2 linked regions of the Micromonospora rhizosphaerae genome follow. The protein of the gene in region 2 interacts with the protein of the main gene of each other region in a pairwise test. Links are inferred from orthologs where the notes say so. Each region holds a gene or a part of one and is shown on either strand. Other genes may lie near its edges.

Region 1 (3,053 bases), 4.1 Mb from region 2 along the record:
GTTCGTCTGCACCACGGACACCGACATGTGCCAGATCGCCTCGTTCTACGCGGGCGCGATGAGCGAGGCTCGCAACATCGAGCTGGCCCCGGTGGCCCAGCGGCTCGGCGGCCTCGACCTGGTCCTGGTCAGCGCCAACGACCCGGCCGCCATGATCCGGCACTCGGGGGAGTGCCGCGAGCGCGGTTACTCCTTCGCGGCGGACCCCTCCCAGCAGCTCGCCCGGATGGACGGCGAGGACGTGCTCGGCCTGGTCGACGGCGCGGACTACCTGATGACCAACGAGTACGAGAAGTCGCTGCTGCTGAGCAAGGCCGGCCTGACCGACGCCCAGCTGCTGGATCGGGTGAAGGTCCGGGTCACCACGCTGGGCAAGCAGGGCGTGGAGATCGCCAGCCGGGACTTCGCCACGATCCACGTGCCGATCGCCCGCGAGATCCAGGCGGTCGACCCGACCGGCGTCGGCGACGGCTTCCGGGCCGGTTTCTTCGCCGCGCTCAACTGGGGCGTCAACCTGGAGCGGGCCGCACAGGTCGGCTGCCTGCTCGCCACGCTGGTGCTGGAGAACTTCGGCGGCCAGGAGTACGAGGTCCGCCCCGACCTGTTCGTCAAGCGCCTCGCCGAGTCGTACGGCGACGCGGCCGCCGAGGACGTCCGGCCGCACCTGCTGCCGTGACCTCAGCCGCCCCCGAACCCGCCCACTCCGCGGTCTCCGGACGGGTGGATCCGGGCGCGGTGCGACCCGGCGCCGCCGGTCCGGTGCTGGTCGCCTTCGCCGGGCTGCCCGCGGTCGGCAAGAGCACCCTCGCCAACCGGGTCGGCGCGGCGCTGGGCGCCCCGGTCCTGCCGGTCGACCCGGTCGAGCGCGCCCTGCACCGGTACGGCCTGGTCGGTGACGTCCCCGGGATGGCCGCCTACGGCGCGATCGCCGGCCTCGCCGAGGTGCAGCTCAGGCTGGGGCTGAGCGTGGTCGTCGACGCGGTCAACCCGGTGGCCAGCGCTCGCGGCCTCTGGCACGACCTGGCCGATCGGGCCGACGTGCCGTTGCGGGTGATCGAGGTGCACTGCGGCGACGAGGCGGAGCACCGTCGCCGGGTCGAGGCGCGGCTGCCCGCCGAGCCGGACCCGCTGCTGCCGACCTGGGAGCAGACCCTGGTCCGGCGCGCCGAGTACGAGCCCTTCATCGGCCCCCGGCTGGTGGTCGACACCGCCGTCGACACCGACCCCCTCCCCGGCATCCTCGCCTACCTCCGCTGACCCGCCCCGCCCCGGCCCGCGCCGCCAACCCGCTTCCGCCCGATCTTGCACTTTGGGTGGGCAGTTTGCGGCAATTGGGCTGCCTTGCCCCCACCGCAACTGCAAGATCGCCGGGGGGAGAGGGGTAGGGGGTTACGGGTCAGTGGGTGCGGCGGACGTCGTAGGCGGGGCCGTCGGGGGTGGCGGTGAGGAAGTCTTGGCCACGCATGCGGCACCAGGCGGGGATGTCCAACGCGGCGGCCGGATCGTCGGCGAGAACCCGGAGCACCGCCCCGACCGGCAGCTCCGGCAGGCGGCGGGCCAGGGCGATCACCGGGAGCGGACAGCGCTGGCCCCGGCAGTCCAGCACCTCGTCCGGCTCGCTCACAGCCCCGTCACCCCTGCCTGGGCGCGCAGGTCGGCGACGATGCCGGGCAGTTCGGCGAGGAATCGCTCCACGTCCGTCTCCGTCGTCTCCCGGTGCAGCGAGACCCGGATGTTGCCGTGCGAGAGCACGCCCATCGCCTCCAGCACGTGCGACGGTCGCAGCGTCGACGAGGTGCAGGAGGAGCCGGAGGAGACCGCGAAGCCCCGCCGGTCCAGCGCGTGCAGCAGCGCCTCGCCGTCCACGTAGAGGCAGGAGAAGGTGACCAGGTGGGGGAGGCGGTCGACCGGGTCACCGACCACCTCCACGTCCGGCACCTCCGCCGCCACCCGGGCCCGGATCCGGTCCACCAGCGGCGCCAGCCGGGCCGTCTCGGCCGCCGCGTCGGCCGCCGCCGCGCGCAGGCTCGCCGCCGCGGCCACCACCGCCGGCAGGTTCAGCACCCCCGGCGTACGCCCGGACTCGCGCTCGTCCGCCGGGAACGGCGACTCCCAGCGGGTGCCCTTGCGCACCACCAGCAGCCCGACTCCGGGTGGTCCGCCCCACTTGTGCGCGCTGGCCGTCAGCACCGACCAGCCCGCCGGCAGCGGCGCCCGGCCGACCAGCTGCGCGGCGTCGACGTAGAGCGGTACGCCGGCGTCGACGCACTCGGCGGCCGCCGCCGGCACCGGCTGGACCGTGCCCACCTCGTGACTGGCGCCGATCAGCGCGGCCAGCGCCACCCCGGGCGCCCGGACCGCGGCCGACCAGACCGCCAGATCCAGCCGGCCGAGCCGGTCGACCGGCACGGGCGTGGCGGTGCCTCCGCCGGCCACGTGCCGCTCCGCCGCGTGCAGCACCGCGGAGTGCTCGATCGCCGAGTGCACCAGGATCGACCCGACCCGACGCCGCCCGGCCAGACCGCCGAGCACGGCGGCGTGTGCCGCGGTCGTACCGCTGGGGGTGAAGGAGATCTCATCGGCGCGGACGCCGAGGGTCTGCGCGGTGGCCTCGCGGGCGGCGTCGAGCAGTTGGCGGGCGCGCCGGGCCTGGGTGTAGAGCTTGCCGGGATCGGCCCAGCCGTCGTCCAGCGCGGCCAGCAACGCCTGCCGGGCGACCGGGTGCAGCGGCGCGGCGGTCGCCGCGTCCAGATAGACCGGGGATGCGCTCACGACTGCCGACGCTATCGCGCCGGTAGGCCCGTAGAACCCCCGATGGGGTGGACACTGACCCCAACACGGTCCAGCCCGTCATGGTCGAGTAATCTGCGACCGTCGGTGACGCCTTTGCCGTCGGTGCTGATCGAAAACAACCACCGCGGCGCGCTAGGGAGGCAGGACCAGGTGGTCGCAAGGAGTTCGGAGGTACGGCCGTCGGCCGTACGGCACAGCGCTTCCCCAGGAGCCGGTGGGCGCCGGCGGCGTGGTGCTGGTCGGCTCGCCGGGCTCGGCCT
Region 2 (3,056 bases):
TCGCACTCGACCGGCGCGGTCGGTCGCTCGCCGCCGGTCCAGACCGGGCGGGTCGCCCGCACCTGGGAGACCTCCAGCGCCTCGGCCGGGCCGACGGTCACCGTGTTGGTCTTCGGGGTGATGGAGAGCACGTAGCGGGGGCGGCCGTCCGGGGCGGGCCGGTCCAGGTGCAGGCCGCGCCGCTGGCCGACGGTGTACGCGTAAGCGCCGGTGTGACTGCCGACCACCGCGCCGGTGAGCGCGTCGACCACGTCGCCGGGCGTCTCGCCGAGCCGCTCGGCGAGGAAGCCACGGGTGTCACCGTCGGCGATGAAGCAGATGTCGTGCGAGTCCGGCTTGTCGGCCACCGCGAGCCCGCGCCGGGCCGCCTCCTCGCGTACCTGCGCCTTGGTGGAGTCGCCGAGCGGGAAGATCGACCGGTCCAGCTGCTCGCGGGTCAGCACCGCCAGGACGTACGACTGGTCCTTGGCGAGGTCGACGCTGCGCCGCAGCAGGCCGTCGGGGCCGAGCCGGGCGTGGTGACCGGTGACCACCGCGTCGAAGCCCAGAGCCACGGCCCGGTCCAGCACCGCGGCGAACTTGATCTTCTCGTTGCAGCGCAGGCAGGGGTTCGGGGTACGGCCGGCCGCGTACTCGGCGACGAAGTCGTCCACCACATCCTCGTGGAAGCGGTCCGCCATGTCCCAGACGTAGAACGGGATGCCGATCACGTCGGCGGCCCGCCGGGCGTCCCGGGAGTCCTCGAGCGTGCAGCAGCCGCGGGCCCCGGTGCGGTAGGTCTGCGGGTTGCGGGCCAGCGCCAGGTGCACCCCGGTCACGTCGTGCCCGGCCTCCACCGCGCGCGCCGCCGCCACGGCGGAGTCCACCCCGCCCGACATCGCCGCCAGAACCCTCACCAGTCCACTCCCCTCATCCCACCGAGCGTATCCGGGTCAGCGGGGGGTACGGAGGGCGGCCGCGCGGCGGGCCCGGTCGACAGCCGCCGGGAGGGCGGCGATGAGGGCGTCGACGTCGGCGCGGGTGCTGGTGTGGCCGAGGGTGAAGCGCAGCGAGGAGCGGGCGCGGTCGTCGTCGGCACCCATCGCCAGCAACACGTGCGAGGGCTGGGCCACCCCGGCCGAGCACGCCGAGCCGGTCGAGCAGGCGATGCCCTGGGCGTCCAGGAGCAGCAGCAGTGCGTCCCCCTCGCAGCCGGGGAAGGAGAAGTGGGCGTTGCCGGGGAGCCGATCGACCGGGTCGCCGTTGAAGACCACCTCGGGCACCGCCTGCCGGACCCGTTCGACCAGCTCGTCGCGGAGGGCGGCGACTCGGGCGGCGTACTCCTGCTGGCCCTTCACCGCGGTCTCGACGGCGACCGCGAAGGCTACGATGCCGGCGGTGTCGAGGGTGCCGGAGCGGACGTCGCGCTCCTGGCCGCCGCCGTGCAACAGCGGGGTGGCCGCCACGTCCCGGGCCAGCAGCAGGGCGCCGACCCCGGTCGGCCCGCCGAGCTTGTGCCCGGTCACGGTGAGCGCGGCAACGCCGCTGGCGGCGAAGTCGACCGGCACCTGGCCGACCGCCTGGATCGCGTCGGTGTGGAAGGGCACGCCGTGCTCGGCAGCGACCGCCGCCAGCTCGGCCACCGGCTGCACGGTGCCGACCTCGTTGTTGGCCCACATCGCGGTGGCCAGGGCGACCCGCTCGCCGTGCTCGGCCAGCTCGGCGCGGAGCCGGTCCGGGTCGAGCCGACCGGCGGCGTCGACCCGCAACCAGCCGACCTCGATGCCCTCGTGTCGGGCCAGCCAGTCCACCGCGTCCAGCACCGCGTGGTGCTCGACGGCGCTGGCGACGACCCGGACCCGGTGGGGCCGGGCGGCGCGGCGGGCCCAGAAGATGCCCTTCACCGCGAGGTTGTCGCTCTCCGTGCCGCCGCCGGTGAAGATCACCTCAGACGGGCGGGCGCCGAGCGCGGCGGCCACCCGTTCCCGGGACTCCTCCACCCGCCGCCGGGCACGCCGGCCCGCAGCGTGCAGCGACGACGCGTTGCCGACCTCGCGGGCGGTGGCGACGTACGCCTCGAGTGCCTCGTCGAGCATCGGGGTCGTCGCCGCATGATCCAGGTATGCCATCACCCTTAAGCCTATCGGCCGGGAGCTGACCCGCCGGATGCCGCAGTGCCGGTCTGCGCCGGGCCGGGCGGCAGCGAATCTCTCGCGGAGTCCGGGGTACTACGGGGTCGGGCTGATCGATCCCCAGGAGCATGCAGATCCTCCCGGCCGGTACGCTCGCCCCGGGCTCTCGCGCCCCCCTGAACGGGCTGATCGGCGGGCCGGCTCAGCTCCCCGGCTCGCCGATCAGCTCCCATCGTCGCCCGCCCGCTGCGGAATACGGGCAGACAGATACCGAGAAAGAGTGGCCATCCACCACGGAATGGCCACTCTTTCTCGGTATCTGCTCCCAGGGGCCGGGGCGCCGGCGGCGCCCGCCCCCTGTCTCACTTGCGCTTGCGGATCTCCTCGGCGGCCTGCGGCACGACCTTGAACAGATCGCCCACCACACCGAAGTCGGCCAGCTCGAAGATCGGGGCCTCGCCGTCCTTGTTCACCGCGACGATGGTCTTCGAGGTCTGCATGCCGGCCCGGTGCTGGATCGCGCCGGAGATGCCGAGCGCGATGTACAGCTGCGGGGAGACGGTCTTGCCGGTCTGACCGACCTGGAACTGGTGCGGGTAGAAGCCGGAGTCGACGGCCGCGCGGGACGCGCCCACGGCGCCGCCGAGCAGGTCGGCCAGCTCCTCGACCAGCTTGAAGTTGTCGGCGTTGCCGACACCGCGACCGCCGGAGACGACGACCGACGCCTCGGTGAGCTCGGGACGGGTGCCCTTCTGCTCGGCGACCCGGTTGACGACCTTGGCCAGCTTGTCGGCGTCGGTGACCGCGACGGTGAGCTGCTCGACCGCCGGGGTGGCCGCGGCGGGCGCCGGGTTGATCGAGTTCGGCCGGACGGTGACCAGCGGCAGGCCCTTGGTGACCTTGGACTTGACGATGGTGGAGCCGGCGAAGGCCACCTGGGTCGCG

What was found. Proteins that work in one complex are often made in the same cells at the same time.
Region 1: the proteins of GA0070624_RS10825 (region 2) and GA0070624_RS29610 interact in binary tests that used the Escherichia coli proteins (3 or more experiments, as listed by UniProt). The link is inferred for Micromonospora rhizosphaerae from one-to-one orthologs.

The regions. Positions count from the first base shown.
Region 1 is NZ_FMHV01000002.1:6,291,445-6,294,497, reverse strand. Bases 11-2,996 are described here. They hold GA0070624_RS29610 (sulfurtransferase TusA family protein), read right to left. Parts: upstream 1,625-2,996; coding sequence 1,397-1,624; downstream 11-1,396. Other genes in these bases: ctaC (aa3-type cytochrome oxidase subunit II), read left to right, coding at 2,944-2,996; GA0070624_RS29605 (cysteine desulfurase family protein), read right to left, coding at 1,621-2,772; GA0070624_RS29615 (P-loop nucleotide/nucleoside kinase family protein), read left to right, coding at 673-1,257; GA0070624_RS29620 (carbohydrate kinase family protein), read left to right, coding at 11-676. Also shown: more of GA0070624_RS29620, read left to right, coding at 1-10; more of ctaC, read left to right, coding at 2,997-3,053. UniProt on the Escherichia coli protein: Sulfur carrier protein involved in sulfur trafficking in the cell. Part of a sulfur-relay system required for 2-thiolation during synthesis of 2-thiouridine of the modified wobble base 5-methylaminomethyl-2-thiouridine (mnm(5)s(2)U) in tRNA.
Region 2 is NZ_FMHV01000002.1:2,220,971-2,224,026, reverse strand. What follows is about bases 21-3,009. They hold GA0070624_RS10825 (cysteine desulfurase family protein), read right to left. Parts: upstream 2,109-3,009; coding sequence 933-2,108; downstream 21-932. Other genes in these bases: GA0070624_RS10820 (electron transfer flavoprotein subunit alpha/FixB family protein), read right to left, coding at 2,474-3,009; mnmA (tRNA 2-thiouridine(34) synthase MnmA), read right to left, coding at 21-896. Also shown: more of mnmA, read right to left, coding at 1-20; more of GA0070624_RS10820, read right to left, coding at 3,010-3,056. UniProt on the Escherichia coli protein: Master enzyme that delivers sulfur to a number of partners involved in Fe-S cluster assembly, tRNA modification or cofactor biosynthesis. Catalyzes the removal of elemental sulfur from cysteine to produce alanine.